DNA from 3 places in the Arsenophonus apicola genome. Region 3 is predicted to be linked to each of the others. Evidence: predicted binding sites of a transcription regulator. Region 3 holds the regulator's gene; each other region holds the start of a gene.

Evidence for each region. The regulator CRP, encoded in region 3, controls carbon source genes, mostly activating them, when cyclic AMP is high. The targets are predictions, from matches to a motif close to ATGTGANNNNNNTCACAT.
Region 1: the regulator CRP is predicted to act here: its motif matches at 1,301-1,318, upstream of LDL57_RS13080 (NupC/NupG family nucleoside CNT transporter).
Region 2: the regulator CRP is predicted to act here: its motif matches at 1,649-1,666, upstream of fadL (long-chain fatty acid transporter FadL).

The regions. Positions count from the first base shown of each region.
Region 1 covers NZ_CP084222.1:2,752,908-2,756,200, reverse strand. Annotated here, with positions in the region: gene LDL57_RS13090 (patatin-like phospholipase family protein) at 1-442, shown strand, start outside; gene LDL57_RS13085 (TatD family hydrolase) at 432-1,214, shown strand; gene LDL57_RS13080 (NupC/NupG family nucleoside CNT transporter) at 1,476-2,762, shown strand; gene deoC (deoxyribose-phosphate aldolase) at 2,834-3,293, shown strand, end outside.
Region 2 covers NZ_CP084222.1:1,062,857-1,066,149, reverse strand. Annotated here, with positions in the region: gene fadI (acetyl-CoA C-acyltransferase FadI) at 1-941, opposite strand, end outside; partial or broken gene LDL57_RS04725 (YfcZ/YiiS family protein) at 1,190-1,485, opposite strand; gene fadL (long-chain fatty acid transporter FadL) at 1,847-3,136, shown strand.
Region 3 covers NZ_CP084222.1:3,126,017-3,129,309, forward strand. Annotated here, with positions in the region: gene LDL57_RS14870 (phosphoribulokinase) at 35-916, shown strand; gene crp (cAMP-activated global transcriptional regulator CRP) at 1,468-2,100, shown strand; gene LDL57_RS14880 (DUF488 domain-containing protein) at 2,352-2,708, opposite strand; gene LDL57_RS14885 (aminodeoxychorismate synthase component II) at 2,958-3,293, opposite strand, start outside.

The sequences.
Region 1 (3,293 bases), 370 kb from region 3:
AACAGTTCCTTCGGGAATTTATTATACATCCGAATGGTTAAAAAGGATGACACGCTGGCTGGAACACCGCAATATACGGCGCATGGCTAAGATGATCAAAGTACATATTAAAAGCTACCAACAAACACAGAAATTTATTGCTGCGCCACCACCAGATATCCAAATTTTTGAAATTTATCCACCGAAACCTTTAATGAGTTGTGCATTAGGTAGCCGTGCTGCAAACTTAAATAGTGATTATCATATTGGACGTCAATGTGGCCGATATTTTTTAACCAGTTTAAGAGACTATTTTGCTTCTAATGATGCCGCATCTTATCCCTATTCTATTGAAAATAATCAAATGGTTAATTCGGCATCTTTGTCTGCTAATATGACTTCGAATCAGCAAGATGAAGAACCTAAATCCGGTGATGAAGGATTAGTCATTGATGTTCGTTGACACCCATTGTCATTTTGATTTTCCTCCTTTTATCCATGATATTGAAGATAGCTTTTTGCATGCCGCAAAAGTTGGCGTGACCGATATCATTATCCCGTCAGTGGGTATTGAGAATTTAGAGCGAGTATATTCACTGGCACAACAACATCCGCATTTATATGCCGCATTAGGTTTTCATCCTTTGTATATTGCAAATTATTTACCGGATCATTTTACTAAATTAGTGGCATTATTGCAGCAAAACAGCAATAAATGTGTTGCTATTGGTGAAATAGGTTTAGATTATTTTGTTACTAATGCTGCGATTGATCAACAACAAACATTGCTGATCCAGCAATTAAAGTTGGCTAAACAATATGAGTTACCGGTTATTCTACATTCGCGTAAAAGCCATGATCACTTAGCTGCTTTATTAAGACGATTTGATGTGCCGAAAAAGGGAGTTATTCATGGATTTGCGGGCAGTTTATCGCAAGCGAATGCTTTTGTCCGTTTAGGCTATTTTATCGGTATTGGTGGTGTTATCACTTATGAGCGGGCTAAGAAAACTAGAGCAGTAGTTGCGCAATTGCCACTAACGTCATTAGTACTTGAAACTGATGCGCCTGATATGCCATTAGCCGGATTTCAGGGCCAGGTTAATCGTCCCGAAAGAATACATTTGGTATTTGAGACACTATGTAACCTGCGACAAGAGCCAGCAGAGGAAATTGCAGCACAGCTTTATAACAATAGTTTGCAACTATTTAATATCAAAAAAAAGGCAGAATAATATTGGTTAATACTCATATTAATAAGGCATTTAATTATAAAATGATGTTTATTTCGATAATTTTTGCTGGCAAAATCGCTTTTCGTAAGTGATATGTGTCGCAAAATTTATTTTTTCGTGATTTTTCGTTATGATTATTTGCGATACGGACTGCAAGTTATTAATGCAAAATCGATATAATGTCTGCGCATTACACTGACAGTTTATTTTTTAAACAATAGAAATTTTTCATTTGAAATAAAATATACAGGGATATTATTCATGCAACTCATTATGAGCCTGCTAGGGATGGTAGTATTGATTTTTATCGCTATCATTTTTTCCAGTAACCGCCGAGCAATTAAATTCCGTACCGTATTTGGTGCTTTTATTATTCAAATGGCAATGGGAGCATTTGTTCTCTATGTCCCTGCCGGTCGCCGTACTTTAGAAACCGTGTCTGATGCAGTTTCTAGTGTGATTGGTTATGGACAAGTTGGTATGGATTTTATCTTTGGTGGTTTGGTCTCCAATAAAATGTTTGAACTGTTTGGCGGTAGTGGTTTTATTTTTGCCTTACGGGTTTTACCGGTCATTGTTTTCTTCTCCTCATTAATCGCTGTGCTTTATTATCTTGGTATTATGCAGTTTTTTATCAAAATGTTAGGTGGACTTTTGCAATGGATATTAGGCACCTCACGCACTGAGTCGTTATCGGCTACCGCTAATATTTTTGTCGGTCATACTGAGGCGCCTTTGGTTGTCAGACCCTACATTGCCACAATGACAAACTCTGAGCTGTTTGCTGTTATGTGTGGTGGATTAGCTTCTGTTGCTGGCTCGGTATTGGCCGGCTATGCGCAAATGGGGGTGCCAATGGAATATCTGATCGCAGCATCTTTTATGGCAGCACCTGGCGGATTGTTATTTGCCAAATTAATGGTACCGGAAACAGAGAAAACTCATGATGCCGTCAATATGGTCACAGTGGCCACTGGCGAAGAGCGGCCAGTTAACATTATTGATGCCGCCGCCGCCGGTGCCTCTTCCGGTATGCAACTTGCTTTAAATGTCGGTGCGATGTTGCTGGCATTTGTTGCATTGATAGCTTTGCTTAATGGCATTTTGGCGGTGATTGGTGGCTGGATCCATATACCAGGCTTATCATTAGAATTGATCTTAGGCTGGATTTTTGCGCCAATCGCCTACTTGATTGGTATACCCTGGCATGAAGCGACAATTGCCGGTTCATTTATCGGGCAAAAATTAGTGGTCAATGAATTTGTTGCTTATATGAACTTTGGCGAATACTTAAAACCTGATAGCGAGGTGATTGCCGCAGGCAAGCAAGTACTTTCTCAGCATACTAAAGCAATAATCTCTTTTGCATTATGTGGGTTTGCTAATTTGGCTTCCGTAGCCATATTACTGGGTGGGTTAGGTGGAATTGCCCCAAATCGACGTAAAGATGTTGCTCGGTTAGGTTTGAAAGCGGTTTTAGCCGGTTCGTTATCCAATCTAATGAGTGCCACCATTGCTGGCTTCTTTTTATCGTTAGCGACAATGTAACCTAATAAGCCTGGTATATAAACGGTTGTTTAAACACTGAAGCAACAATGTGATTAGCTTTAGAGAATTATATGATGGAATTAAAACTTGCAGCACAACGTGCATTAAACTTGATGGATTTAACTCTGCTAAATGATAACGATACTGATGAACAAGTAAAGATATTATGCAATCAAGCAAAAACCGCCCGAGGAAATACAGCTGCGATATGTATTTATCCTCGCTTTATTCCATTGGCACGTAAGATTTTAACTGAACAAAACACTCCGAGTATTCGAATTGCAACAGTAACTAATTTTCCATTTGGCGGGCATGATATCGCGATTGCATTAGCTGAAACTCAAGCCGCTATTGCTTATGGCGCAGACGAAGTTGACGTTGTTTTTCCTTATCAAGCGTTAATAGCCGGTAATAAGCAAATTGGTTTTGAGCTGGTTAAAGCGTGTAAGGAAATGTGCCTAACCAGTAGAGTATTACTGAAAGTTATTATTGAAGCCGGTGAATTAAAGCAGGCAGCTCTTATTCGTCAAG
Region 2 (3,293 bases), 1.2 Mb from region 3:
CCTAACAGCATGTCCTGCCATACATCAATAGCCGAAAAAGCATAACTACGGATATAACCTAATGGGGTTATACCTAATGTTTTCGCATTGGATTCAAACATCAACATTACGGCAGCAGCACCATCAGTCATTGGCGTACTGTTCGCAGCGGTAACAGTACCATGTTGACGATCAAAAGCGGGTTTTAACTTTGCATAAGAAGTAAGGGTTGAGTCTTTTCGAACATTATTATCTTCCGATAATGACTCTCGGAAAGGCGGTATATGGGCTGTCATAACTTCTTTATGTAATACACCACTATCCCAAGCCTGGGCAGCTAGAATATGGGAACGATGAGCAAAAGCGTCTTGTTCTTCACGACTGATATGATAGGTTTTTGCCATCTGTTCGGCAGTATCTCCCATTCTTAAACCTGTAGAATATTCGGCTACTGCGGGTGAGACTGGAAGAAAATCACGAAAACCTAATGTGCTTAAGAGTCGCAAACGTTGGCTTATTGATTTTGCTCTATTAAGGTTAACTAAAGTACTTGCCATTTTTTTAGTTACCCCAATAGGTAAAACTGATGATGAATCAGCACCACCAGCAATACCTACCTTGATGGTGCCTGCCATCATACTTTCAACAATATTGGTAATAGCCTGAAAACTAGTAGCACAGGCTCTAGAAATACTATAAGCATCTGCTGAAACAGGTAGCCCTGCCCCTAAAACAATCTCTCTAGCAATATTCGGCGCTTCAGGCATCTGAACGACTTGGCCAAAAACCACTTGATCAATAAATTGAGAATCAATACCACTACGAATAACTAATTCACGAACTACCATTTTGCCTAAATCGACAGCAGGTATATTATGATAAGCCGTTGCCTGTTTAGCAAAAGGAAGGCGTAACCCAGTAACAATTGCGATACGATCAGTATTCTTAACGTTGTAGTTCATAGCAGATCTCGCTTCCCTTTTTATAAAAAATGAAAAATGAAACTATAGTTAATCATTGCCAATACTTCACAGAGGTCTGATCTGATAATCAATTGTTATTCAAATGTAGTGAAAGAAAAATAATAAAAATTAAAAACTGAGAGGCGGCACACAAGATATGAATATTTATTTGTTAAACAAGTCAAAATATTGAGCACAGCTCAAGGATCAAATGCCTACAGAATATCTGTAGGCAGGGTTAAACTCAATTAACGTAAATTTAATTGAAAAATTAGCGTTTCAGCTTCACAACAAAAGGTAAAATTCGCTATTAATTTGACACCCTCAGCAATAGGCTGAATCTGATGTTCGATCTTACAAGGCTCCGATTCAACGGCGCGCGCTTTTTCCATCAACTGTGCTAACATTGTTTCAGCTTCATGTTGATTTAAAAAATTTTTTCAAAAGAAGCAGTACAATTTTGATTATCTATCACTGTACCCACATCAACACAACAGCAAGCAGCAGTTTCTTCAGCATGACAACGATTTTTAGCATCCGACATAATTATTTCCAACAATAAACATTAACAAAATATAATCATAACGCCAATTAACAAAAAGATACTAGTCACTATCTAATAATTTATAAAATATCAAATAGTTATTTGATCTAATATCCTATTGTTACCCTGTCTCAACCACTTCGCATAAATGATGCATCAATTTATGTTAAATAAATCACATTTTTACAAACAAATAACACATACGCGGTGAACATGCTTGTAATAAAACCGGTATTCAATTCTATACTCTGTCAACTGGTCTGATTTGCCATATTGGCATGGAGCCAATACAATTGCTGGCCTTTCTATTGCGACTAACAATGTCGCTCTTATCATAAATATAATTTAAGGGGTTTTGGTCATGAACCAGAAAAACCTGTTCAAACATACAATTTTGGCAATGGCTGTAAGTTTTATTTCAACAAATGCTAGCGCTGCTGGCTTTCAACTAAACGAATATTCCACCTCTGCATTGGGGCGTGCTTTTTCAGGCGAAGGTGCGATTGGCGATAATGCTAGCGTTGGTAGTCGCAATCCAGCTGCTATGATGTTATTCAATAACCCTGTGCTCTCTTTTGGTGCAATTTATATTAATCCTGACGTTGATATAAAAGGAAAATCACCTGTCACTGGTAACAGTACCACTTCAAGAAACATCGCTCCTCATGCCTGGATACCCAATGCCCATTTTATTTTTCCAGTAAATGAAAAATGGGCGGTTGGTTCTTCAATTACCACTAATTACGGCTTAGCCACCGAATTCAATCACAACTATAATGCCGGGCCTATTGGCGGCAAAACCGATCTGACCACACTTAACCTTAATTTAAGTGGGGCTTATCGGTTTAATGAGCATTTCAGTGCAGGTTTGGGTTTAAATGCAGTTTATGCCGATGCAGAAATTACCCGTCATATGGGGGAGCTTGGACGTCTAAAAGGGCTACCTGAATCAACCACTATTGCCAAACTTAAAGGTGATGATTGGGGATATGGCTGGAAAGCTGGTATTTTGTATGAATTAGATGAGAATAATCGTTACAGCTTTACTTATCGTTCAGAAGTTAAAATAAAGTTTAACGGCGACTATAGTAATGAGCTTCCCACATTTATACCTGGTGGTTTAGGCGGCAACAGCATTAAAGGTAAACTCAATTTGAATCTACCTGAAATTTGGGAAATCTCCGGTTATAATAAAGTCGCACCTAAATGGGCTGTTCATTATAGTTTAGCCTATACCAGTTGGAGTCAGTTCAAAGAACTGAAAGCCACCGCAAAAGATGACGGACGAGTTTTATTCAATAAACATGAAGGCTTTAAAGATGTTTTCCGAATTGCGTTAGGCACTACCTACTATCATGATGATCATTGGACGTTTCGTACTGGTATAGCCTTTGATGATAGCCCGGTGCCAGCTAAAAATCGCTCGATCTCAATTCCTGATCAAGATCGCTTTTGGATCAGTGCCGGTACGACTTATGCCTTTAACGAAAATGCTTCAGTTGACGTAGGAATTTCCTACATGCATGGTCAAAACGTAAAAATCAAAGAAGAAATGCCGGCAATACCTGCTAGCCCAGCTCTGCCGGCCTATGAATTTAAATCTAGTGGAAGCGCTTGGTTAGCTGGCGTTAACTTTAACTACAAATTTTAATTTTTGCTGAAAACATAAAAGGGATAGCCACAGCTATCCTTCCTAAAATCGGTTAGTAGGAAATATTTAGTGATAATAATCTTAAATCTTAATACCGTAGCAATACCAGCATCCACTAATTAAATAATAATAAATAATTCATCGAAGATGATGATTA
Region 3 (3,293 bases):
TGTGTTATCTAAGTGCGTAATGGAAGCTATTTATATGTCAGCTAATCATCCGATCATTGCGGTAACAGGCTCCAGTGGTGCGGGCACCAGCACTACTAGCCTTGCATTTCAAAAAATCTTTACCCAGCTAAAACTTTCGGCAGCAACCATTGAAGGTGATAGCTTTCATCGTTATACTCGCCCTGAAATGGATGTTGCTATTCGTAAAGCTAAAGAACAGAGTCGTCATATTAGTTATTTTGGGCCTGAATCCAATGACTTTGGTCTGCTAGAACGAAGTTTAATCGAGTATGGCGAAAAAGGGACAGGAAAACGTCGACATTATTTACATACCTATGATGAAGCAGTCCCCTACAATCTTCAGCCTGGAACTTTTACGCCATGGGAAGCATTGCCTAAAAATACCGATATACTATTTTATGAAGGGTTACATGGTGGTGTTGTAACATCAAAATATAATGTCGCTAAACATGTAGACTTATTAGTCGGCGTTGTGCCTATTGTTAATCTTGAATGGATCCAGAAGCTAATTCGTGATACATCAGAACGGGGTCATTCAAGAGAAGCTGTGATGGATTCAGTTATTCGCTCAATGGGAGATTACATTAAATACATCACCCCACAATTTTCTCGCACCCATATCAACTTTCAACGCGTTCCAACCGTCGATACCTCTAACCCCTTTGCCGCTAAAGCCATTCCTTCTCCTGATGAAAGTTTTATAGTGATCCGATTTAATGGTCTGACCCAGATCAATTTTTCCTATCTTTTAGCCATGTTACACAATTCATTTATTTCATCAATAAATACATTAGTTGTTCCAGGCGGGAAACTAGGTTTAGCACTAGAGTTAATTATGACTCCATTAGTAAAAAAGCTCGTCTCTAATAAGAAAATTATCCATAAAAGAAGCTAACAATACAGCATTATATTTTTACTTATATCAATTTTTTATTCTTATACCCACTTTAAGATTTAAACTGTGCATAAAATTATCTTTTATTTATAGTATAATAATAACGTTAACATTTCCTTGTTAATTATTTTATATAGTAATTATTTTATAATGTTAATATTTATTTTTGCTATAATTTGATAACTTATGAAATAATATATTATTATTCCAGTTTTATTTTTTATTTGTAATATTTACTTAGTGATACTTATTAATAAATACAATAAAACTAATCAACTTATTGCTAAAATATGAAATTTTTGGCTTATACAATATTGCTGAATCGAGACAGTAGAGACAGGATGCTTTTATTATGCTACAAAGCAAAAGCACATTTATAGTATGGTTAAGATCAATACCAAAAATTCCGAATCAATATACCCTATAGTTAATATTAACTTTCCCAAACTAAACAAGTTAGTATGCTATGTTAGAACTTTATAAGATGAGTCAGCCTTGTGAAGACTCGTATTTTGGTATTCAGGCTGCAATAACATTAGAGGATTAAGCGAATGGTTTTCGGCAAACCACACACAGACCCTACTCTTGAATGGTTTTTGTCACACTGCCATATTCACAAATATCCATCCAAAAGTACTCTTATACATCAGGGCGAAAAAGCAGAAACTCTTTATTATATTGTAAAAGGTTCTGTTGCTGTTTTGATTAAAGATGAAGAAGGAAAAGAGATGATCCTTTCCTACCTGAATCAAGGGGACTTTATTGGTGAACTTGGATTATTTGAGGAGGGGCAAGAACGCACAGCTTGGGTTAGAGCTAAAAGCGCCTGTGAAGTCGCTGAAATTTCTTATAAAAAATTCCGCCAATTAATACAGGTAAATCCAGATATCTTAATGCGGTTATCAGCGCAAATGGCTAAACGCTTACAAACAACGTCTGAAAAAGTCGGTAATCTCGCTTTTTTAGATGTCACAGGACGTATTGCACAAACATTATTAAATTTAGCCAAACAACCTGACGCGATGACGCATCCAGATGGGATGCAAATTAAAATTACTCGTCAAGAGATAGGTCAAATAGTAGGATGCTCACGCGAAACAGTGGGACGTATCCTAAAAATGCTAGAAGATCAAAATCTAATTTCTGCTCACGGTAAAACTATTGTCGTTTACGGTACGCGTTAATATTCTATAAACCAGTACCTACTTTTATGTAGCGTATTGGTTTTATAAGTTTGTTTTTTATTATTCTTATTAAATATATACTTCAATTATGAATATATAGCACACAATAATAATAAAAAAATCGAATAAAACGGTTAATAAATAAAATAAATTGGATAGCTGAATGATGATACTGATTTAATATGATATTCGAAATTAAAAATAATCAGACTATCTATCAGAAAATTAACTAGATAGCTAAAGTATAATGATCAAACCCTATTGAGTTTATTTTCCAAAAATGATTTTAATACCACGGCATTATTATGATCTTCATCTTTGCTGGAAAAAAGAAGCACCAAACAACCTGATTTTGTTTTAAGCAATAAATGTTGCCAACTATCAGGATTATTTTCTAACTCTGCAAAATAAAGTCGCTTAAACAACTCAAAATTTGCTGGATATTTATGAAACCATTTTCTTAAATCATTTGAGTGAGCAACATTTTTATTCCATTCATCATAACGAAGGTCTTGCTTTTTAATGCCTCTAGGCCATATCCTATCAACCAAAACCCGATAGCCATTATTACTGGCTTTGTCAGCAAAAACCCGTTTACAGATGATCATCTTGCTACCATTTTTTGATAATAAAGAATTTAACAAAAATTTTTTTATTATTTTTAATAGTAGTCTTTTATCGATAGTAAATACAAAAACACATGTTTTAATAATATTTAAACAAACCCTTTACCATAGACTACTTTTCACCCTATTGAAGTTTACATCTCAAGCAAAATAAAGCCTACTTTATCCAATATTGATAGTTATATTAATCATTGAATATAAATAGCCAAACTTGAACTAATTCTTGATAAATTAATACTTTAGAAAATTATTTAATAACTCATGTCCTTGCTCACTCAAGATACTTTCCGGATGAAATTGAACACCTTCAATAGGTAGTGTTTTATGCCGGATACCCATAATTTCATCAATATTTCCATCATGTAACGTCCATGCAGTCACTTCAAAAGTTGCGGGCAATGTTCCAGCATCAATCACCAAAGAATGATAACGAGTTACCTGTAATGGACGATTTAATCCTTTAAAAATACCTTGCTGATTATGATGAATTGCGGATACTTTACCATGCATTACTTCTCTCGCTTTAACAATAGAAGCACCAAAAGCCTGTCCAATCGCCTGGTGACC